DNA from 4 places in the Variovorax sp. GW821-FHT09B01 genome. Region 1 is predicted to be linked to each of the others. Evidence: predicted binding sites of a transcription regulator. Region 1 holds the regulator's gene; each other region holds the start of a gene.

Region 1 (5,484 bases):
CTTGGCGCGCCAGAAGGTGCGGTCCGAGGCCTGCCAGAGCCGCTCGCTCACGTCGTTGCCGATGGTGTAGCCCAGCACGCACGACAGCGCGTCGGCCTCGCTCAGGTGGCGGGCCTTCTGGCCGATCACCACGACCAGCTCGCCCTCGTACTCCACCTGCTTCGCGTTGGACGGAATGACGACGGCTGCCTCGTGAGGAACCAGCGCGTTGACCGCGCGGTAGCCGATGTCGGCCTTCTCGGGGATCGCGAGCGTCTGGCCGCTTTGCTCGGCGTATTCCTTGATGTGGCGCACGTAGTTGAGCCCCGCCGCATAGAAGGTGCGCGGCAGCAGCGGCACCTCGATCCGCACGTCGGCCAGGCGATGCACGGCGCCCGTGAAGTCGTGGCCGCCGAAGGGGCTGCCGTTCACCGCGCGGACGCGGTCGTCCTCCAGCACGCCGTAGCTGCTGGCGGCCGCGCCGGGCGCGGTGTAGTGGATCCATTTCATGCGCGTGCTCCTGTCGGTGGTGTTCGGGCCCCCTGCTCGCAGAGGCACCACAGCATGACAGGCCGAGGTTTGCGGAACGGAAACCGACGGTTTGCGAAAGCCGCCCAAACCGCCTAGAGCAGGCTCTCGGGCGTCAGCGGCGCCAGCAGTTCGAGCATGGTGCGGTCCCAGAAGCCCGAGTCGGGCTCCTCGCTCAGCACCGTGGTCTTGCCGGCCTCCTCGCTGACCCACTCCAGGCGCGAGTCGCTGCCTTCGGCGAAGCGCAGCCTGTAGGCGCCCTGCTGCTTGAGCACCTCGAGCAGCTTCAGCGCCTGCTGCGCCATCTCGGGGCTGCGGATGAACAGGCCGATCTCGGTGTTGTGGACCTCGGAGCGCGGGTCGAAATTCATCGAGCCGACGAACAGGATGCGCTGGTCGATCACCGCCGACTTGGCATGCAGCCGGCCGACCGAGGTGCCGAACAGGCCCAGCCGCACGCTGCGGCGGGTGCGGTTGGTGCTGAGTTCGTAGAGCTCGGCGCCCAGGCGCAGCATCTCGGGCCGGTAGCGGCGGTAGGCGGTGTGCACCAGCGGCTCGTCGGTGGCGGCGAGCGAGTTGGTCACCACGCTGATCTTCACCTGGCGCCGGCGGATCTCGTTCATCACCTCGAGCCCCGCGGCGCCCGGGATCAGGTAGGGCGAGACGATGGTGACCTCGCTGCGCGCGCGGCGCATCTGCTCGACCACGTTGTAGCGCACGCTGTCGACGTCGAGCAGCGGCACGCCGCCGTACGAGGCGGTCTTGCCGATCACGCGGTCGGGCGAATCGGCATAGGCCTCGGCCGTGGTCCAGATCAGGCCTAGCCGGCCGGCGTCGAGGTCCTCGGCGATCGGGCCGTAGCCCAGCAGGTCGTTGGGCGCGGGCTTCGGCGGCGGCGGCGTGGTGTCGGGGCCGGTGGCGGCCTCGAAGCGGCGTCGCAGTTCATCGTTCGGCAGCGTGCTCGCCACCACCGACTCGACGGGCCGCACGTAGGGGCTGTTCCAGTACTGGTCGAACAGGCTGCCCAGGCGCGGGATCAGCGCGCCGGTCACGAAGGTGTCGAGGTCGATGAAGTTCTCGCCCGCGGTGCGCCGGAAGTACTGGTTGCCGATGTTGCGCCCGCCCGCCACGGCCATCGCGCCGTCGGCGATGAACAGCTTGTTGTGCATGCGCCGGTTGACGCGGCTGAAGTCGAACAGCGAGGCCGTGAAGCGCGCGAGCAGGCTGCCGCGGCCGGCCGGGAAGGGGTTGAACAGGCGCAGCTCGACATTGGGCGTGGCCGCGAAGCCGCGCAGCAGCTCGTCCTCGCCCGCGGTGTAGAGGTCGTCCATCAGCACGCGCACCCGCACGCCGCGCTGCGCGGCATCGCGCAGGGTGCGCAGCAGGTAGCGGCCGGTCTCGTCGTTCTCGATCTGGTAGTACTGGACGTCGAGCGTGCGCTGGGCCCGGCGCGCGAGCTGGATGCGGGTGTCGAAGGCGAAGTCGCCGCCGGGCATGAGGCGAAAGCCGCTGAGGTCGGGGTCGGGCTGCGCGGCCAGCGCGATGCGCCCGAGCGCGGTGTCCTTCGACACGGCGATGGCCTTGGTGGGGGCGCGCGGAGCCTCGTCGGGCAAGGTGGCGCAACCGGCGGCCAGCAGCGCGGCCGCGATGGCGAACACCCGGAGCCCACAGCGCGACAGCAGGCGTCGGGCCATCGGCGGCTTTCTACAGGGCCTTGCGCAGGTTGGCGGGCGCAATGCGCAGCGCCTCGCGGTACTTGGCGACGGTGCGGCGCGCGCACTCGATGCCCTGCTCCTTGAGCATCTCGGAGATCTGGCTGTCCGACAGCGGCTTCTTCACGCTCTCCGAACCGACGAACTGCTTGATCAGCGCGCGCACCGCGGTGCTCGAGGCATTGCCGCCGGTCTCGGTGCCCAGCGCCGAGCCGAAGAAGTACTTGAGCTCGACCGTGCCGAAGGGCGTCGACATGTACTTCGCGGTGGTCACGCGCGAGATGGTGGACTCGTGCAACCCGAGCTCGTCGGCGATCTCGCGCAGCACCAGCGGGCGCATCGCGAGTTCGCCGTGCACGAAGTAGCTCTTCTGCCGCTCGACGATGGCGTTGCTCACGCGCAGGATGGTGTCGAAGCGCTGCTGGATGTTCTTGATGAACCAGCGCGCCTCCTGCAGCCGTTGCGACAGCGCCTGGCTGCCCTCGCCCTTGTGCGACTTGAGCGCGCCGGCATAGATGTCGTGCACGCGCAGCCGCGGCATCACCTCGGGGTTGAGCATGACGCGGAACTTCACGTTGGTGCCGCGGCCGGTCTTGGTGACGATCACGTCGGGAATGACGATGTTGCGCTCGACGTCGACGAAGCGGCGGCCCGGCTTGGGTTCGAGCCGCGCGATGATCTGCAGCGCCGAGCGCACCAGCTCCTCGTTGGTTCGCGTGAGCGTGGCCAGGCGCTTGAAGTCGCGCCGCGCGAGCAGCTCCATCGGCTGCTTGCAGATGGCGAGCGCGGTCTTGCGCACCAGCTCTTCTTCCTCGGTCTCGTCCTCGTCAGCCAGCGCGCGCAGCTGGATCGCGAGGCATTCGCCGAGGTCGCGCGCGCCCACGCCCGCGGGCTCCAGGCTCTGCAGCAGGCCCAGCGCGACCTGGAAGTGGTGCACCAGCTCGTCGAACTGGTCGTTGTCGTCGCCCGCGAGGCCCGAGGCCAGCGCCGGCAGCGAATCCTCGAGGTAGCCGTCGTCGTTGAGCGACTCGATCAGGAAGCGCAGCGCGGCGCTGTCGTTCTCGTTGAGCCGCAGGCTCAACGCCTGGCGGTGCAGGAAGGATTGCAGCGATTCCTGGCTGCGCGCGAGCTCGGTGGCATCGGCGCGCTCGTCGTCGCCGGTGCTGCTGTTGTTGCGCGCGGGCGCGTCGCTGCCCCATTCGCTGTCGTCGGGCGCCATGTCGACGGTGCCGTCGCCTTCCCAGTCGGGCTCGCGCTCGGGCGAGTCGAGGGCCGGCTCGGCCTCGGACGACGAGGTGGTCTCGGTGGACGTGGTCGAAGTCGAAGGCGCGGCGCTCGCGTAGTCGCTCTCGGCTTCGCGCTCGGTGTCCTCGCGCGGCGCGGGCGTGTCGGCGGCGTCGAGGCCGAACTCCTCGCGCGCGGCTTCCTCGGCGGTGCGCTCGAGGAAGGGGTTCTCGTCGAGCATCTGCTCGACCTCCTGGCTCAGTTCGAGCGTGGAGAGCTGCAGCAGCCGGATCGACTGCTGCAGCTGAGGCGTCAGCGCGAGATGCTGCGAAACGCGCAGCGACAAGCCTTGTTTCATGCCCTCAGGAAATGACTTGCACGAGGGTCATCACATCCGGAAGTGCTCGCCCAGGTAGACCCGGCGCACTTCGGCGTTGTCGACGATCTCCGAGGGCGTGCCCTGTGCCAGCACATGGCCGTCGCTGATGATGAAGGCGTGGTCGCAGATGCCCAGCGTCTCGCGCACGTTGTGGTCGGTGATGAGCACGCCGATGCCGCGTTCCTTCAGGAAGCTGATGATGCGCTGGATCTCGATCACCGCGATCGGGTCGATGCCGGCGAAGGGTTCGTCGAGCAGGATGAAGCGCGGCTGGGTGGCCAGCGCGCGCGCGATCTCGACGCGGCGGCGTTCGCCGCCCGACAGCGCGAGCGCGGGCGAATCGCGCAGGTGGTCGACACGCAGGTCGGCCAGCAGCTCCGACAGGCGCTCTTCCATGCGCTGCTTCGACAGCGCCTGCGGCCGGCCGTTGGCATCGGGCTCGCGCTGCAGCTCGAGCACCGCGCGCACGTTCTCCTCGACCGTGAGCTTGCGGAAGATCGAGGCTTCCTGCGGCAGGTAGCTCAGGCCCATGCGCGCGCGGCGGTGGATCGGCATGTGGGCGATCGGCTCGCCGTCGATGGAGATCTCGCCCGCGTCGGCGCGCACCAGCCCGACGATCATGTAGAACGAGGTGGTCTTGCCGGCGCCGTTGGGCCCGAGCAGTCCGACCACTTCGCCCTTCTGCACGTCGAGCGAGACGTCCTTGACCACCTTGCGGCTGCCATAGCTCTTTTGCAGGCCGCGCGCGACGAGGCGGCTGCCCGGCACGCCGTTGGCTTCCTGGGTTCCGGCGGCTTCGATCACTTGCGTTCTTCCCCTTCGCCGCTCAGCGTGGTGGTGGAGCGCAGTCCGGCGCCCGGTGCCGGCGTGGGCGCCGGGGCCGCGGGACGGCGCGTGGCCGGCGCCGAGGCGCCGGGCGCACCCGGTGCGGCGGGCGCGGCCGACTTCGGCGTGAGGATGGCCTTGACGCGGCCACCGCCACCTGGCGCCGACACGCCGGCGTTGGGCGGCACGGTCGAGCCGTTGACGGTGTAGGTGTCGTTGCTCTGGTCGTAGACGATCAGCGCGCCGCTGCTCTCGTCGTTGGGCGTGGCGCCGACCAGGCGGCGCATGACGGCGCGGCGGATGAACTTGACGTTGTCGGCGCGGCTGTCGTACTCGATGACCTCGGACTCGCCCTCGATCCACTCGTCGCCGTTGCCGTTGCGCTTCTGCTTGTAGTAGGCGAGCTTGCCGGGCGCCGCGGTGACCACGCCGTACTGGTAGCCCTCGGGGTCCTGGCGCACGTCGATGCGCGCGCCGCGGATGATGATGGTGCCCTTGGTGACCACCACGTTGCCGGTGAAGACGCTGGTCTGCTTGAGATCGTCGTAGCGCATCGAATCGGATTCGATGTTCATCGGCTTGGTCCGGTCGGCCGTTTCGGCCAGGGCGGAGGCGGCGGAGCCGGCCAGCAGCAGCGCGGCCAGCACGAGGCGACCGGTGCGGCGAAGGGAGGAGGTGGGGTGAGAGTGCGATGTCATAGAGGCACGAAACTTGCTCTGCATTGTATGCGGCCCATCGCGCCAGACCCATGCGCGCGGATGAAAAAGCCCCGGGGCGGCGAACCCGGGCACGGCACCCCGCGGGATCGCCCCGCGTTCTGCCGACCGGCCGGATGAC
Region 2 (5,484 bases), on a different contig from region 1:
GATCAGGATGCGCGCGCCCGCGAGCAGCACCTTGAGGATCTCCACGCGCTGCTGTTCGGCGATCGAGAGCGTGTCGACGCGGCGCATCGGGTCGATGTCGAAGCCCAGCGCCGAGGCCTTGTTGCGGATGTCGCGCGCGATGTCGCGCAGCCGCTCGCCATGGCTTCGGAACTCGGCCGAAGGCGGCGCGGTCAGCAGGATGTTCTGCGCCACGGTGAAGGGCCGCACCAGCTTGAAATGCTGGTGGACCATGCCGATGCGCTGGCGCGCCGCATCGCGCGGGCCGGCGAAGCGCACCGCGTTGTCGTCGACCAGCAGCTGGCCCGCCTCGGGCGCATAGAGGCCGGCCGCGATGTTCATCAGCGAGGACTTGCCCGCGCCGTTCTCGCCGAGCAGCGCATGCACCTCGCCCCAGCGCGCGGCGAAGTGCGCGTCGGTCAGCGCCGCGAAGCCGTCGAAGGATTTGCGGATGCCGGTGAGTTCGAGCGCGTTGGGCATGGGGGTGGAATTCCTCGCGGCTACTTCTGCGTGACCACGCCCTTGACGAACCAGTCCATCTTCCAGAGGTCGGCATCGGACAGCACGGCGCCCTTGGCCACGCGCTCCTTGCCGTCGCGGTCGGCCAGCGGGCCGGCGTAGATCTGCTTGCCCTTCATGAGCGCGTCGCGCTCGGCGGTGATCAGCGCGGCCTTGTCCTTGGGCACGGCCGGACCGAAGCCCGCGATGTCGGTGCCGCCGTCCTTCATCGAAATGAAGGCGCCGTACTCGGCGGGCTTCCAGTTGCCGGCCATGATCTTCTTGAGCTCGGGCGTCAGGAAGCGGTCCCACACCCAGACCGAGGAGCACAGCGTGGCCTTGGGCGCGAACTGGCGCAGGTCGCGGTGGTGGCCGGTGCCGTAGACGCCACGCTCCTGCGCGACGATCTGCGGCGTGGGGCTGTCGACGTGCTGGCCGATCACGTCGGCGCCCTGGTCGATCAGCGCGGCGGCGGCGGCGCGTTCCTTCACGGGGTCGTTCCACGCGCCGGTGTAGATCACGTTGACGGTGGCGTTGGGGTTCATCTTCTGCGCGCCGAGCGCGAAGGCGTTGATGGTCCAGTTCACCACGCCGAAGGGATTGGCCGCGACGAAGCCCAGCTTGCCGCTCCTGGAGGCCGCGCCCGCGGCCATGCCGCACAGGTACTGGCTCTCGTAGGTGCGGCCGTAGAAGGATTCGAGGTTGCGGCCGTTGGTGGTGCCCGAGCCGTTGAGGAAGGCGACGTCGGGGTACTTGGCGGCCAGGTCCTTGAAGCTGTCGGAGTAGCCGAAGGCCGTGCCGATGACGATGTTGGCGCCGCGCTGGATGAACTTCTCGGCCGCGGGCTTGATGGCCGAGGCGTCCTCGGGCACGTTCTCGACGAACTGGATCTTCTGGCCGAGTTCCTTCTCGATCTTCGCGCGCGCCTCGTCGAAGGCCTGGGTCCAGCCGCCGTCGTTCTTGGGGCCGAAGTAGAGCATCGCGATCTTGGGCTTGTCCTTGAGCGTGAAGCCGTCGGCGGCGGCCGCGGGCAGCGCCGCGAGGGACGCCGCGCCCGCCGCGAAGGCCAGGGCGAGGCAGGAAACGGGAGTGCGCGACATGGAGCGACCTTTCGAGAGAGGCATGACGGAAGGGGCGGAAAGAAGAAGGAGAACGAGCAGGCGCGGGGACGCCGCGTTCGCGTCACAGCATGAAGTTGATGCGGAACACGTTGCCCTCGGGATCGAGCAACACCGACTGGTACCAGTCGTAGTAGGTGCGATAGGGCGCCTTGACGAGCGTGGCGCCGGCCTCGAGCGCGATCGGCACCATCCGGTCGACCTCGTCCTGGCTGTCGACGTCGATGTTGAGCAGGAACTTCACGCCGCGCGTGTCGGAGAACTCGGCGAGCTGCAGCAGTTCGTAGGCATCGAGCGCGTTGAAGCCCAGGCTCGACTTGCCGGTGTCGAGGCCGCGGAAGATCGGCGAGCGGATCGCCTCGATCTCGGGGAAACCGAACACGCGCTGGTAGAAGCCGCTGAGCGCGACCACGTCCTTCGCGAAGACGTTGACGTAGGACAGGTGGGCCATGTGCTCTACGCCGTCACCTTGGTGCCGCCGAAGGTCGTCTGCTTGACGAACTTCGAGGTCAGGTGGTCGCCCGAGGAGATCGGCGCGTACTTCGGTTGTTCGCCGGGCGCGAGGCAGCTCGGCAGACACTCGACCATCGCGTCGTAGTTGGGCTGGTGGAAGAACACCAGCGACTGCCGTCGGTTGGTGCTCGCCACCTCGAAGGGCGGGTTGATCACGCGGTGCAGCGTCGACACCCACTGGTCGTTGGTCCACTGCATCATCAGGTCGGCGATGTTGACGACCAGGCCGCCCTCGACCTGCGGCACGTCGACCCACTGGCCGGCCTTGTTGAACACCTGCAGGCCCTTGTCGTCGGGCAGCACGATGGTGAGGCTGCCGTAGTCGCTGTGCGCGCCCGCGCGCAGCTGGCCCGGCAGCGGCTGCTCGCGCTGTGGCGGATAGCTCAGCACGCGGAACATGCTGATGTGGCGGTCGATCTTGTCGTCGAAGAAGCGCTCGGGCAGCGCGAGGCCGAGCGCGAACACGCGCATCAGCGAGCGCGAGAGATCGCTCATCGCCTCGAAGTAGCCCTCGTAGGCTTCGCGGAAGCCCTCGATCGGCGGCCAGCTGTTGGGCTCGAAGTGCGGGCCGGCCGCGGGACCGCGGTGGTAGTCGTCGTCGGGCACGTTCGAGGGGCCGATCGAGAACGACTCCTTGAGGTCGCCCGGTGCCGCCTCCTCGAGGCTGTACGACAGGCCTTCCTCGCCGACCGCGCTGTAGCCGCGCACCGCGTCCTCGCGCGGGCGGTCGACCTTGCGCTTCTCGGCCAGGGGCAGCTCGAAGAAGCGCCGCGACAGCGAGGCCACGCGTTCGATCAGCTCGGGCGCGATGCCGTGGTTGGTGATCACGAGGAAGCCGATGCTGCGGCAGGCTTCGTCGACTTTGTACGCGACCTCGGCCTTGCCTTCGGCGGTGCCGGCGAAGTACGGCGCGAGATCGATGATGGGAACGGACAGCAGGGTCATGGCGAATGGCTCCATGGGCTTGGCATGCCTTTCGCCATGCAACGTCTGTGCCAGTTGGACCAAATGGACAAATCGCTTTCGTCGCGTCAGCATGGTGCGCCGCGAGGCCTTCGGAACACCGGCGCGGCGCGGTGCGATGCATCGCGGCCTTACAGTGGTGCGCGTTCCGAACCAACGATCGACGAAGACAGAAAGAGCGAGGGAAGATGCCGAAGACCAAGGCGCTGGCCGCGGCCAGCCACAGCGAGAAGCCGAGCCGCAAGCCCGCCGTGCGCAGCGCGTCGGCGGTGAACCGGCGGCTGCGCCAGATCGAGAACAAGCGCAGCGCGATCCTGGGCGCGGCGCTCGGGCTGTTCTCGCGCTTCGGGCTGCACGGCACCTCGATCGACCAGGTGGCCGCGCGCGCCGACGTGTCGAAGAGCAACCTGCTCTACTACTTCGCGAACAAGGAAGAGCTCTACGTCAACGTGCTGCGCGACCTGCTCGCGCTGTGGCTGGAGCCGCTGCGCGGCTTCAGCGCCGAGCAGGATCCGCGCGAGGCGATCGGCGACTACATCCGCCGCAAGCTCGTGATCTCGCGCGACCGGCCCGATGCCTCGCGCCTGTTCTGCCTCGAGATGATCCAGGGCGCGCCGCTGCTGCGCGACGAACTCGATCGCGAGCTGCGCACGCTGGTGGAGAAGAAGTCCGAAGTGATCCGCGCCTGGGTCGAGGCCGGCAAGCTCGCGCCGGTCGATCCGCCGCACCTGATCTTCGCGCTGTGGGCGATCACGCAGCACTACGCCGACTTCGGCGTGCAGGTGCAGGCGCTGTCGGGTCACACGCTGGAAGACGAGGGATTCTTCGAGCGCACCGTGGAGAACGTGCAGCGCATCGTGCTGCAGGGCATCGAGCCGCGTTGAGTTCGCGGCTTCAGTGCGGCGGCGCCGCGATCTCGTGATAGCGCCGATCGAAGTAGATCAGCCCCTGCGCCGCGCCGCCGATGGCGATGGCCACGGCTTCGCAGAACAGCACGTCGTGCGTGCCCGCGCTGGTGGCGTGCATCACGCGGCAGTCGAAGGAGACGGCCGCGTCCTCGAGCATCGGCGAGCCGGTGGCATCGCGGCGCCAGCGGCCGGCGGCGAAGCGCTCGTCCATCGGCGTGCGGCCGCCGAACAGCGCGGACAGCGACTGATGGCCCGCGGCCAGCACGTTCACGCACAGCACGCCATTGGCCTTGAAGGCCGGGTACACCGAGGCCGAGCGGTTCAGGCACACGAGCAGGGTCGGCGGCTCGTCGGTCACGCTGCAGACGGCCGAGGCCGTGAAGCCGGCGCGGCCCGCGGGACCGTCGGTGGTGATGATGTTGACGGCCGCGCCCAGTCGCGCCATTGCGTTGCGATAGTCGCTTTTCTGCAGGCCGGGCGGCAACCCGGCGGGCGTCGGAATGGAGGCCATGGCGTGTTGCATGCCAGGTGCTTTCAGGCCAGCACGCAGGCCTCGTCGAAGCCCAGGCGCGGCAGGCGCCCGAACAGCTTCGACGCGTCGCCGTGGCCGAGGTTGATGAGGAAGTTGACGGTCCAGTCGCTGCCCTCGAAGAAGGCGGCGTCGACCTTGGCCTTGTCGAAGCCCGACATCGGGCCCGCGTCGAGCCCGAGCGCGCGCGCCGCCAGCAGCAGGTAGCCGGCCTGCAGGCTGGCATTGCGAAAGGCCGTCTCGTGCGCGGCCTCGGGGCTGCCGGTGAACCAGCTGCGCGCATCGGCATGCGGGAAGAGGCTGGGCAGCCGGTCGTAGAACCTGCGGTCCCAAGCGGCGATGACGGTGACGGGTGCGCTCATGGTCTTGTCGAGGTTGCCCTTGGACAGCGCGGGCGCGAGCCGGGCCTTGCCCTCGGGCGTGCGCACGAACACGAAGCGCGCGGGCGAGCAGTTGGCCGAGGTCGGCCCGAGGCTGGCGAGCGCGTGCAGCTGGCGCAGCTGCGCGTCGGGCACCGGTTCGGCGGTCCAGCCGTTGTGGCTGCGCGCGGCGGTGAAGAGCAGCGCGAGCGCCGCGTCGTCGAGCGAAGAGGAAGTGATCATGCGATGGCGGCGGGTGCGGCGACCCGCGAGAGGAAATCGAGCAGGCCGCGGTTGAAGGCCTCGGCCTCGGTCACGCTGTGGGCATGGCCGCCGTGCGCGACGAAGTCGAGCGTGACGTCGCGCAGGCCGTCGGCCAGGTGCTGCGAGCAGGTCCAGGGCACGAGCACGTCGTCCTTGGCGGCCGCGATCAGCACGGGCGCGGCGATCTCGCCGAGGCGCGAAGCCACGTCGAAGGCGCGCAGCGCGCCGATGCGCGCGCGCATGTTGGCCTCGCCCGGAAAGTGCGCGAAGGCATGGTCGACCTCGTCGGCCACGCGCTGCGCATGCTCGGCGGC
Region 3 (5,484 bases), on a different contig from region 1:
GCCATCGGCTCCCGTGCACGTTATCCGGTGATCGGTCAGTTTCGCGCACAGCGCCTTTGTTTGTTGTGATTCTGGGACTCCATCGCTTTTTCTGTTATTTGGTTTTTTTGAGTTGAGGAGTCCCTTTCATGGGCAAGAAACTTTACGTGGGCAATCTCGCCTACTCGATCCGTGACAACGACCTGGAGCAAGCTTTCGGCGCCTACGGTGCCATCGTCAGCGCCAAGGTCATGATGGAACGTGACACCGGCCGCTCCAAGGGCTTCGGCTTCGTGGAAATGGGTACCGACGCCGAGGCGCAAGCCGCGATCGCCGGCCTGAACGGCCAGCCGGTCCAGGGCCGTGCCCTGACCGTGAACGAAGCCCGTCCGATGGAAGCCCGCCCGCCCCGTAGCGGTGGCGGCGGCTACGGTGGTGGTGGCGGCGGTTACGGCGGTGGTGGCGGCGGCGGCGGTTACGGCGGCGGCGGCGGTGGTCGCAGCGGCGGTGGCGGCGGCTACGGCGGCGGCGGTGGTGGCCGCAGCGGTGGCGGCTACGGCGGCGGCGGTGGCAGCGACGACGGCTACGGCCGCGGCGGCTACTAAGCCCTCGCACCCCATCGAATGGCGGCCCTGCCGCCTTTCACTGAAAAAGCTCCTTCGGGAGCTTTTTTCGTTTCTGCGCCACCCCCGTCTCGGGGCCGCGCGGGCTTACCCGTAGTAAGCGCTACGCATTAGTCCCTACCGGTCAGGTCAGCCAGCGGTCAGCCGCCGGAAACGACCCTCATCCCTCCAAAACAGAGGGTCGAGAGACATGAAAATCAAGAGCCAGGCCGACTTCTTTTCAGGAGTCATGTTCACGGCCGTGGGCGGCGCCTTCGCCATCGGCGCCACCGCATACAACATCGGCGACGGGGCCCGCATGGGTCCCGGTTACTTCCCGCTCATGCTGGGCATCCTGCTCGCGCTGCTCGGGCTGGGGATCATGTTCCAGGCCATGGTGGTCGAGACCACCGACGGCGACCCGATCGGCAAATGGGCCTGGAAGCCGCTGGCCTACGTGCTGGGCGCCAACCTGGCCTTCGGCGTGCTGCTGGGCGGCCTGCCGAGCATCGGCCTGCCGGCCATGGGAATGATCATCGCGATCTACGCGCTCACCATCATCTCGAGCATGGCGGGCGAACACTTCAACCTGCGCGACGTGCTGGTGCTCGCCACCATCCTCGCGGCGGGCAGCTACGTGGCCTTCATCTGGGCGCTCAAGCTCCAGATCCAGGTCTGGCCCACCTTCATCGCCGGTTGAGGAGCACACCGCCATGGAACTGTTCCACAACCTCGCGACCGGCTTCGGCGTCGCCTTCACCTTCACCAACCTGCTGTACTGCCTGGTCGGCTGCATCCTGGGCACGCTGATCGGCGTGCTGCCGGGCATCGGCCCGGTCGCCACCATCGCGATGCTGCTGCCCGCGACCTACGCGCTGCCGCCCGTCTCGGCGCTGATCATGCTGGCCGGCATCTACTACGGCGCCCAGTACGGCGGATCGACCACCGCCATCCTGGTCAACCTGCCCGGGGAGTCGTCCTCGGTCGTGACCTGCATCGACGGCTACCAGATGGCAAGGCAGGGCCGCGCGGGCCCGGCGCTCGCGGCCGCGGGCCTGGGCTCGTTCTTCGCGGGCTGCGTCGGCACGCTGATCCTGGCCGCCTTCGCGCCGCCGCTGACCGAGCTGGCCTTCAAGTTCGGTCCGGCCGAGTACTTCTCGCTGATGGTGCTGGGCCTGATCGGCGCCGTGGTGCTGGCCTCGGGCTCGCTGCTCAAGGCGGTGGCGATGATCGTGCTGGGCCTGCTGCTGGGCATCGTCGGCACCGACGTGAACTCGGGCGTGGCGCGCTTCAGCTTCGACATTCCCGAACTGACCGACGGCATCGGCTTCGTGGTGATCGCCATGGGCGTGTTCGGCTACGGCGAAATCATCGGCAACCTCTCGCAGCCCGACGACGAGCGCGAGGTCTTCACGCACAAGGTCAAGGGCCTGTGGCCCACCAAGGACGACTTCAAGCGCATGACGCCCGCGGTGCTGCGCGGCACGGCCCTCGGTTCGGCCCTGGGCATCCTGCCGGGCGGCGGCGCGCTGCTGGCGGCCTTCGCGGCCTATGCGCTCGAGAAGAAGATCAAGATGCGCCCGGGCGAAGTGCCCTTCGGCAAAGGCAACATCCGCGGCGTGGCCTCGCCCGAGTCGGCCAACAACGCCGGCGCGCAGACCTCCTTCATTCCGCTGCTGACGCTGGGCATTCCGCCCAACGCCGTGATGGCGCTGATGGTGGGCGCGATGACGATCCACAACATCCAGCCCGGTCCGCAGGTGATGACCAGCAACCCCGAGCTGTTCTGGGGCCTGATCGCCTCGATGTGGATCGGCAACGCGATGCTGATCATCCTGAACCTGCCACTGATCGGCATGTGGATCAAGCTGCTGACGGTGCCCTACAAGTTCCTGTTCCCGGCGATCGTGCTGTTCTGCGCCATCGGCGTGTACTCGACCAACAACAACACCTTCGACGTCTGGATGGTCGCGATCTTCGGCTTCGTCGGCTACCTGTTCCTCAAGCTGCGCACCGAGCCGGCCCCGCTGCTGTTGGGCTTCATCCTCGGGCCGATGATGGAAGAGAACCTGCGCCGCGCGCTGCTGCTGTCGCGCGGCGCCTGGAGCGTGTTCGTCACGCGGCCGCTGTCGGCCGGCCTGCTGGTGGCCGCGGCGCTGCTGCTGGGCATCGTGCTGCTGCCTGCGGTGAAGTCCAAGCGCGAGGAAGCCTTCGTCGAGGATTGAGCGCCCCGCGCATCCCATGAAAGAAAAGGCCCCGGTTCGCCCCGGGGCCTTTTCTATTGGAGGAAGGCGTCGTACGCGGTCTTGAGGATCAGCACGCTGACCACGACCATGAACACGATCCGCACGAAGCCCGCGCCGTGCCTGAGCGCCACGCGCGTGCCGATCAGGCTGCCGGCCACGTTGGCGACCGCCATCGCCAGCCCGTAGTGCCACCAGACGTGGCCCTTGAGCGCGAGCAGCAGCAGCGCCGCGCCGTTGGTGAGCACGTTGATGACCTTGGCCGAGGCCGAGGCGTTGAGGAAGTCGTAGCCCATCCAGCGCACGAACAGGAACACCAGGAAGCTGCCCGTGCCGGGGCCGAAGAAGCCGTCGTAGACGCCGATGCCCAGGCCGATGCTGCAGGCCGCGAGCGTTTCGGCGCGGCCGGTGAAGCGCGGCGCGTGGTGGCGCCCCATGTCCTTGCGCGCCAGGGTGTAGAGCAGCACCGCCAGCAGGATCGCGGGCAGCGCGCGGCGCAGGAAATCGCCCGGGAACTGGGTGACGCCCCAGGCGCCGGCCAGCGCGCCGCAGAAACCGGCCAGCGCGGCCGGCCACAGCGCGCCCCAGCGCATCTGCACGCGCTGGCTGAACTGCGCCGCCGAAGCGGCCGTGCCCCAGATCGACGCACTCTTGTTGGTGCCCAGCAACGTGGCCGGCGGCGCGCCGGGGAAGGCGGCGAACAGCGCCGGCACCAGGATCAGTCCACCCCCACCCACGATCGCATCCACGAACCCCGCGAGCAGCGAGGCCGCGGTCATCAGCCACATTTCCATGGCCGCGATTGTCGCATCGGCATCGCTATCGAAAGAGTAGCTACAGAGGTCGACACATCCGACTCTCTGGCCGCTTTTCAAGGCAAGGAATCGGGGCGCAGATGCGAAAGCGACAGGCAAAAAAAAGCGCCGACCAGCGGCGCTTCTGAATTTTTCAACCCGGCTCTCGGATGTAGCCTTTTGGATGATTGTTCTTGTCGATCGGGAATTTGTCTCCTCGGCCCTCGGCAGCACGAGCAGGGCCCGTTCGCGAGTGGCTGGACTTTAGGGGGTGCACCGCCGCAGTGCATTGGGAATTACCCGCTTTGCCTTACTTTCGCGCACGGCGTAGCAAACCAAAGTGTTTCACGCAGTTAACGATGTGGCACGACTTGTGCACAGAGTCCGGACCACCACTCCAAGAAGAGACCGCCGCCATGGCCCTGGTACCGCAAGCCTCCATCAGCGCCGCGGACACCGCGTGGATGATGACCTCCACGGTGCTGGTGCTGCTGATGACGCTGCCGGGCATCGCGCTCTTCTACGCCGGCATGGTGCGGCGCAAGAACGTGCTCGCCACCATGGCCTGCGTGGTCGCCATCGCCGCGGTGGTGTCGCTGACCTGGTTCGCGCTCGGCTACTCGCTGGCCTTCACGCCCGGCTGGCCCTGGCTCGGCGGCACCGGGCGCTTCTGGTTCGCGGGCTTCGACTACCTGAAGGACGCCGGCACGCTGGCCGTGAGCCACGTGGCGCCCAACGTGCCCGAGACGGTCTACGCGATGTTCCAGCTGAGCTTCGCGATCATCACCACCGCGCTGGTGCTCGGCGCCTTCGTCGAGCGCATGCGCTTCTCGGCCGTGCTGTGGTTCGCGCTGCTGTGGAGCGTGCTGGTCTATGCGCCGATCGCGCACTGGGTCTGGGAGCCCGGCGGCTGGCTCGCGCAGATGGGCGCGCTCGACTTCGCGGGCGGCTCGGTGGTGCACGTCAATGCGGGCGTGGCGGGGCTGGTCTGCGCCTATGCGCTGGGCCCGCGCCGCGGCTATGGCCGCGAGCCCTTCGAGCCCTACAACCTGGCCTTCACCATGGCCGGCGCCAGCCTGCTGTGGGTGGGCTGGTTCGGCTTCAATGCGGGCTCGGCGGTGGCGGCCGACGGACGCGCGGGCCTCGCGATGCTGGTCACGCACGTGGCGGCCGCCGCGGGCGCCGCGAGCTGGATGATCGCCGAGTGGACGGTGCGCCGCAGCCCCTCGCTGCTGGGCCTGTGCTCGGGGCTGGTCGCGGGGCTGGTGGCGATCACGCCGGCTGCGGGCTTCGTCACGCCGCCCTCGGCGCTGGCCATCGGCGCCATCGCCGGCCTGGCCTGCTACTGGGGCGCCACCGGCCTCAAGCGCCTGCTGGGCGCGGACGATTCGCTCGACGTGTTCGGCGTGCACGGCATCGGCGGCATCGTGGGCGCGCTGCTCACAGGCGTGTTCGCCGACAAGGCCATCTCGGGCGCCAGCGGCAACGTGCTGACGCAGGCGATCGCGGTCGGCGGCGTGGCGGTCTACAGCGCGGCCGGCACCGCGATCGTGCTGTTCCTGGTGCGCGTGCTGGTGGGGCTGCGCGTCGATCCCGACAGCGAGGTGCAGGGGCTCGACCTGGCCCAGCACCGCGAACACATCGGAGGCTGAACCGCGATGGATGGCCACGTCCTGTCCGAAAGCGAGCGCATCGCGCTCGCGGCGCGCCTGCACGTGGCCCTGCGCCGCAAGCACGGCCGCGTGACCGACACCGAGTGGATGGCCGTCAATGCCGAGTACGCCACCGAGATGGTGCGCTTCGCGCGCGCGCATGCGGCCGAGACCCACGACGACGAGCTCGCGGCCATCGCGCTGCGGCTCGAGC
Region 4 (5,484 bases), on a different contig from region 1:
CCCGTGAAGGCGCCGCGCTCGTGGCCGAAGAGTTCGCTCTCGAGCAGATCCTTGGGGATGGCGGCGGTGTTGATGGCGACGAAGGGGCCGTTGGCGCGCGGCGAGTGCTTGTGCAGCGCGCGCGCCACGAGCTCCTTGCCCGAACCCGATTCACCGGTGATCAGCACGGTGACGTTGCTCTGCGAGAGCCGGCCGATGGCGCGGAACACGTCCTGCATCGCGGGCGCCTGGCCGAGCATCTCGGGCGCGGCGACCATGCGCTCCTCGGCCACTTCCTCGCGCTGGCTCTCGTCGACGGCGCGGCGGATCAGCTCGACCGCGCGCGGCAGGTCGAAGGGCTTGGGCAGGTATTCGAAGGCGCCGCCCTGGAACGCCGAGACGGCGCTGTCCAGGTCGGAGAAGGCCGTCATGATGATGACCGGCAGGCCCGGATGCTTGGCCTTGATCTTGTCGAGCAGCTCGAGCCCGGAACCGCCGGGCATGCGGATGTCGCTCACCAGGACCTGCGGGCCCTGCTGCTCGTCCTCGGCGGCCTGTTCGAGGGCCGCCAGCACTTCGCGCGTGTTGGTGAAACTGCGGGTCGGAAGGTCCTCCCGCAGCAAGGCCTTCTCCAGCACGAAGCGGATCGATTGGTCGTCATCAACTATCCAGATCGGCTTCATGCATCTCCTTGTTGCCGGTGGCTGCTAGGGCAGCGGAATCAATATCTTGAAATCGGTTCGGCCCGGGACACTGTCGCACTCGATCACGCCGTGATGCTGTTGCACAAAAGTCTGTGCGAGCGTCAAACCCAGCCCTGTACCACCCTCTCTACCCGACACCAGCGGATAGAAGATTCGGTCCTTGATCGCGTCCGGCACGCCCGGTCCATTGTCGATGACATGCAATTCCAGTGCCAATCGATACCACTGCTTGTTGAAGATCACCTGGCGCGCGACCCGGGTCTTGAAAGTGATGCACGCATCGCCGGCCGCGCGGCGCTCGGCCAGGGCCTGCGCGGCGTTGTGGACGATGTTGAGCGTGGCCTGGATCAGCTGCTCGCGGTCGCCGCGGAACTCGGGGATCGAGACATCGAAGTCGCGCTCGATGTGCAGGTCGCGCGGGAACTCCGCGAGGATCACCGAGCGCACGCGCTCGCAAACCTCGTGGATGTTGACGTCGCCCACCACGTGCGGCCGGCGGTGCGGCGCCAGCAGGCGGTCGACCAGCGTCTGCAGCCGGTCGGCTTCGTGGATGATGACCTGGGTGTATTCGATGAGGTCGCGCGACTCGACCTCCATCTGCAGCAGCTGCGCGGCGCCGCGGATGCCGCCGAGCGGGTTCTTGATCTCGTGCGCGAGGTTGCGGATCAGTTCCTTGTTGGCCTGCGCCTGGTCGAGCAGCCGCTCCTCGCGGTCCTGCCGCACCTGGTGCTCGAGCGGCAGCATCTCGACGATCAGTTCGCCGGCCTTCTCGCCCTTGGCCAGCGTGACCTGCACCGGCATCAGCTCGTGGTTGACGCGGCGCAGGAAGGCCTCGTAGCGCAGGGTGGCGAAGTCGTTGGCGCTCGCGCCGTCGATGGCGGTGCGCAGCACCTGGGGTTCGTGGAAGCAGGCGCCGAACTGCGAGCCCTCGAGCGTGCGGCGCGAGGTGCCGAGCGCGTCCTCGAGGCCGGCATTGGCGAACAGCACCGAGCCCTTGCTGTTGACGACCGCGATCAGGGTCGACAGCAGGTCGAAGGCCTGAAAGCGCGGACTGGCGCTTGCCGCCTTCTTTCCGAAAGCCATGGAAATCCTGTGGTGTTCGTCCTGCCGATGCAGGAACGGGTTAGTTCTTGGGTGCCGGCAGCCGGCTGATCTCGCGGCGGATGCCGGCGATGTCGCTTTCGTTGCGGGCCAGTTCGGCCTTCATCTCGGCCACGCGGTCGAGGTACTTCTGGTAGTTGCGGCCTTCGCTGCCCTGCTTCTCGGGCTCGCCGTTGTTGTATTCCTTCTGCAGCTCGGCCTGGCGGGACTCGGCCTTGCGCAGTTCGGACTCGAGCACCGAGCGCGCCTCGCCGTCGCGCGCGCGCTGGTCGGAACCCTCGACGCGCGGGCTGCCGGCCGGCGAGCGCGCCGCGGAGGTCGAAGCGGCGGCACCGCCGAGCGCGGCACGCGAGGCGCCCTGCACGACGGTGACGTTGCCGCCCTCCATCACCTTGCAGCCGCGCTGCTGCGCGACGGTGGCGTTGTTGGTGTATTCGTTCCCGCAACGCCAGACGCGCTCCTGGGCAAGCGCCGGCAGGGCGAACAGGGAAGCGGCCAGGAGGAGAAGTGGTGCGGCAGTCTTCATGGGATCTTGGGGACCTCGAGGGCCCGGGAGAGCGCGAAAAGGCGCATTTTCATGCAATTCGACGCCCCCGATGACAGGATGTTCCGGCCCCAATGAAAAGGACGGCCGAGGCCGTCCTTTCGTGTTACTCCGAGCGGGAAACTGCGATCAGAGCGAGTAGTACATGTCGAATTCGACCGGGTGCGTGGCCATGCGGAAGCGCGTGACTTCCTGCATCTTCAGGTCGATGTAGGCATCGATGTACGCATCGGTGAACACGCCGCCCTTGGTCAGGAAGGCACGGTCCTTGTCGAGGTACTCGAGGGCCTGGTCGAGGCTGTGGCAGACGGTCGGGATCAGCGCGTCCTCTTCCGGCGGCAGATGGTAGAGGTCCTTGCTCGCGGCTTCGCCCGGGTGGATCTTGTTTTCCACGCCGTCGAGACCGGCCATCAGCAGCGCGGCGAAACCGAGGTACGGGTTCATCAGCGGATCGGGGAAGCGCGCTTCGACGCGACGGCCCTTCGGGTTCGCCACGAACGGGATGCGGATCGAGGCCGAGCGGTTCTTGGCCGAATAGGCCAGCTTCACCGGGGCTTCGAAGCCGGGGACCAGGCGCTTGTAGCTGTTGGTGCCGGGGTTCGTGATGGCGTTCAGAGCACGGGCGTGCTTGATGATGCCGCCGATGTAGTGCAGCGCGAAGTCCGAGAGACCTGCATAGCCGTCGCCGGCGAACAGATTCTTGCCGTCCTTCCAGACCGACTGGTGCACGTGCATGCCCGAGCCGTTGTCGCCGACGATGGGCTTGGGCATGAAGGTGGCGGTCTTGCCGTAGGCGTGGGCCACGTTGTGGATCACGTACTTCTGCAGCTGGACCCAGTCGGCGCGCTGGATCAGCGTGCTGAACTTGGTGCCGAGTTCCATCTGGCCGGCGTTGGCCACTTCATGGTGATGCACTTCGACCGGGATGCCCAGCGATTCGAGCACCAGGCACATTTCCGAACGCATGTCCTGGAAGCTGTCGACCGGGGGAACCGGGAAATAGCCGCCCTTGACGGCGGGACGGTGGCCGCTGTTGCCGTGCTCGTATTCCTTGTCGGTGTTCCACGAGGCTTCTTCGGAATCGATCTTCACGAAGCAGCCCGACATGTCGTTCTTCCAGCGCACGCCGTCGAACACGAAGAATTCGGGTTCCGGACCGAAGTAGGCCGTGTCGCCCAGGCCCGAGGCCTTCATGTAGGCTTCGGCGCGCTTGGCCAGCGAACGGGGATCGCGCTCGTACGGCTTGCCGTCGGTCGGGTCGATCACGTCGCAGGTCAGGATCATCGTGGTCTCTTCGAAGAAGGGATCGATGTTCGCGGTGTTCGGGTCGGGCATCAGCTGCATGTCCGACGCCTCGATCCCCTTCCAGCCGGCGATGGACGAGCCGTCGAACGCGTGGCCCGAGCTGAACTTGTCTTCGTCGAAGTGCGACACGGGCACGGTCACGTGTTGTTCTTTACCGCGGGTGTCGGTGAAACGGAAGTCGACGAACTTGACCTCGTTTTCCTTCACGAGCTTCATGACGTCGGCGACGGTCTTTGCCATCAATTTCTCCTGAGTTGGATGGGTGGTTGGGAATACAGGGATGCGGGATGCAGTTTCTGTGCCATTGTCGCCTGCGATGAACGGCCGGCGGCACGCACTTTGGCGGCCTGAAACACGGCCGAATTCACCAAATTGGTGCGATCAAAATCAACGCACCAATTCTGGGCCAAGTTGCGCATTAAAAGTGTGCAGGCCTTCGATGAGCTGGCCGTAGGCCGCGTCGAGCAGTTCCGGGTCGCCCTTGACGCCGAGCTCGATATGACGGCCGTACTGAGGGTGATCGACGCTCGGCAGGCTGAAAACCTTGATGCGCGCATGGCGCTCCTCGATCGCCTGCATCAGGGGCGTGAGGGTGGCTTCCATGGCACCGAAAACGATCACGGACTTCTCCAGGACCCGGGTCCGGACGAAAAGATCGGCATAACGGGCGTCGAGCACCGACTCGATCATCGGCCAGGCCATGACCGGGAAACCGGGCACGAAATGGACGTCGCCGACGCTGAAGCCCGGGATCTTGTTGTAGGGGTTGGCGATGATCCGGGCGCCCTCGGGAAACACGCCCATGTTGAGCCGGTGGATGTTGTCGGGCCGGTCGGGCTCGTAGGCCACGCCCTGCTCGCGCGCCGTGTCCTGCATGCGCTCTCGGATCAGCAGCTCGGCCTCGGGATGCAGCGCCAGCGGCACGCCCAGCGCCTTGGCGGCGCACTGGCGGGTGTGGTCGTCGGGGGTGGCGCCGATGCCGCCGGTCGAGAAGACGACGTCGCCCGAGGCGAAGGCGCGCGCCAGCGCGGCCGTGATGCGCTCGGGCACGTCGCCCACGTATTCGGCCCAGCCCAGTTGCAGGCCGCGCGCCGCGAGCAGCTCGATCACCTTGGGCATGTGCTTGTCGAGGCGCTTGCCCGAAAGGATCTCGTCGCCGACGACGATCAGGCCGAATTCACGGGTCATGGGGATTTCCATTGGGAGAGAACGGCCTGGTCGGCCTCGATGGCGGCGGCGTCGCCCGGGATGGCGGCCGCCGCCGCAGCCGCGCGCTGGCCGCGCAGCTGCGCCAGCGCATCGAGGCAGTAGTGGCCGAACCACAGGGCCGAGAAGGCGAAGACCAGGGTGTAGATCCAGATCGCGAGCGGCACCAGCACGAAGAAGGCGGCCGCGAACAGCAGGCCCGAGGCCCAGACGATGCTCGGCGCCGCGCCCAGGTAGCCGCAGAGCACGCCGATGCACAACAGCGGCAGCCGGTGCGCGCGGAGCAAGGTGGCGCGCTCCTCGGCGCTGGCATGCTCGGCCAGTGCGTCGAAGCTCATCACGCGGTAGGTGAGCCAGCCCCAGATCAGCGGCGGCAGGATCAGCACCAGCGGGGGAATCAGCCACAGCGGCATCGAGACCACCAGCGCGAGCAGCGCCAGCACGGTCAGGCCGATGGAGCGCGCGACGCTGCCGAAGAAGGAGGCGCCCTTCTTGCGCTCGAGCGAGGGAAAGCGGCGCTCGGCCACCAGCCGCGTGAGCGCCGGCGCCATGAAGCCCGCCACGATCAGGAGCGACAGCACCACGATCAACGGCGTGGCTGCGAACACCACGGCGAGCGGCGCCAGCACCGAGGTGACGTCGCCC

Evidence for each region. The regulator sigma-54, encoded in region 1, starts transcription at its own class of promoters, with help from an activator protein. The targets are predictions, from matches to a motif close to TGGCANGNAANCTGCTTT.
Region 2: the regulator sigma-54 is predicted to act here: its motif matches at 3,128-3,145, upstream of AC07RV_RS39540 (isopenicillin N synthase family dioxygenase).
Region 3: the regulator sigma-54 is predicted to act here: its motif matches at 3,981-3,998, upstream of AC07RV_RS42530 (ammonium transporter).
Region 4: the regulator sigma-54 is predicted to act here: its motif matches at 3,920-3,937, upstream of glnA (type I glutamate--ammonia ligase).

Annotation. Positions count from the first base shown of each region.
Region 1 covers NZ_JBWKPQ010000022.1:94,458-99,941, forward strand. Annotated here, with positions in the region: gene AC07RV_RS36785 (fumarylacetoacetate hydrolase family protein) at 1-489, opposite strand, end outside; gene AC07RV_RS36790 (phospholipase D family protein) at 603-2,201, opposite strand; gene AC07RV_RS36795 (RNA polymerase factor sigma-54) at 2,212-3,801, opposite strand; gene lptB (LPS export ABC transporter ATP-binding protein) at 3,832-4,626, opposite strand; gene lptA (lipopolysaccharide transport periplasmic protein LptA) at 4,623-5,345, opposite strand.
Region 2 covers NZ_JBWKPQ010000027.1:39,592-45,075, reverse strand. Annotated here, with positions in the region: gene AC07RV_RS39555 (ABC transporter ATP-binding protein) at 1-498, opposite strand, end outside; gene AC07RV_RS39550 (BMP family ABC transporter substrate-binding protein) at 519-1,616, opposite strand; gene AC07RV_RS39545 (VOC family protein) at 1,699-2,085, opposite strand; gene AC07RV_RS39540 (isopenicillin N synthase family dioxygenase) at 2,091-3,092, opposite strand; gene rutR (HTH-type transcriptional regulator RutR) at 3,299-3,994, shown strand; gene rutF (NADH-dependent FMN reductase RutF) at 4,005-4,529, opposite strand; gene AC07RV_RS39525 (malonic semialdehyde reductase) at 4,553-5,149, opposite strand; gene rutD (pyrimidine utilization protein D) at 5,146-5,484, opposite strand, start outside.
Region 3 covers NZ_JBWKPQ010000034.1:12,007-17,490, forward strand. Annotated here, with positions in the region: gene rbp (RNA-binding regulator) at 129-584, shown strand; gene AC07RV_RS42515 (tripartite tricarboxylate transporter TctB family protein) at 793-1,281, shown strand; gene AC07RV_RS42520 (tripartite tricarboxylate transporter permease) at 1,295-2,806, shown strand; gene AC07RV_RS42525 (sulfite exporter TauE/SafE family protein) at 2,860-3,618, opposite strand; gene AC07RV_RS42530 (ammonium transporter) at 4,035-5,270, shown strand; gene AC07RV_RS42535 (hypothetical protein) at 5,277-5,484, shown strand, end outside.
Region 4 covers NZ_JBWKPQ010000003.1:232,904-238,387, reverse strand. Annotated here, with positions in the region: gene ntrC (nitrogen regulation protein NR(I)) at 1-662, opposite strand, end outside; gene glnL (nitrogen regulation protein NR(II)) at 687-1,766, opposite strand; gene AC07RV_RS12525 (hypothetical protein) at 1,807-2,310, opposite strand; gene glnA (type I glutamate--ammonia ligase) at 2,458-3,873, opposite strand; gene AC07RV_RS12515 (competence/damage-inducible protein A) at 4,021-4,821, opposite strand; gene AC07RV_RS12510 (EI24 domain-containing protein) at 4,818-5,484, opposite strand, start outside.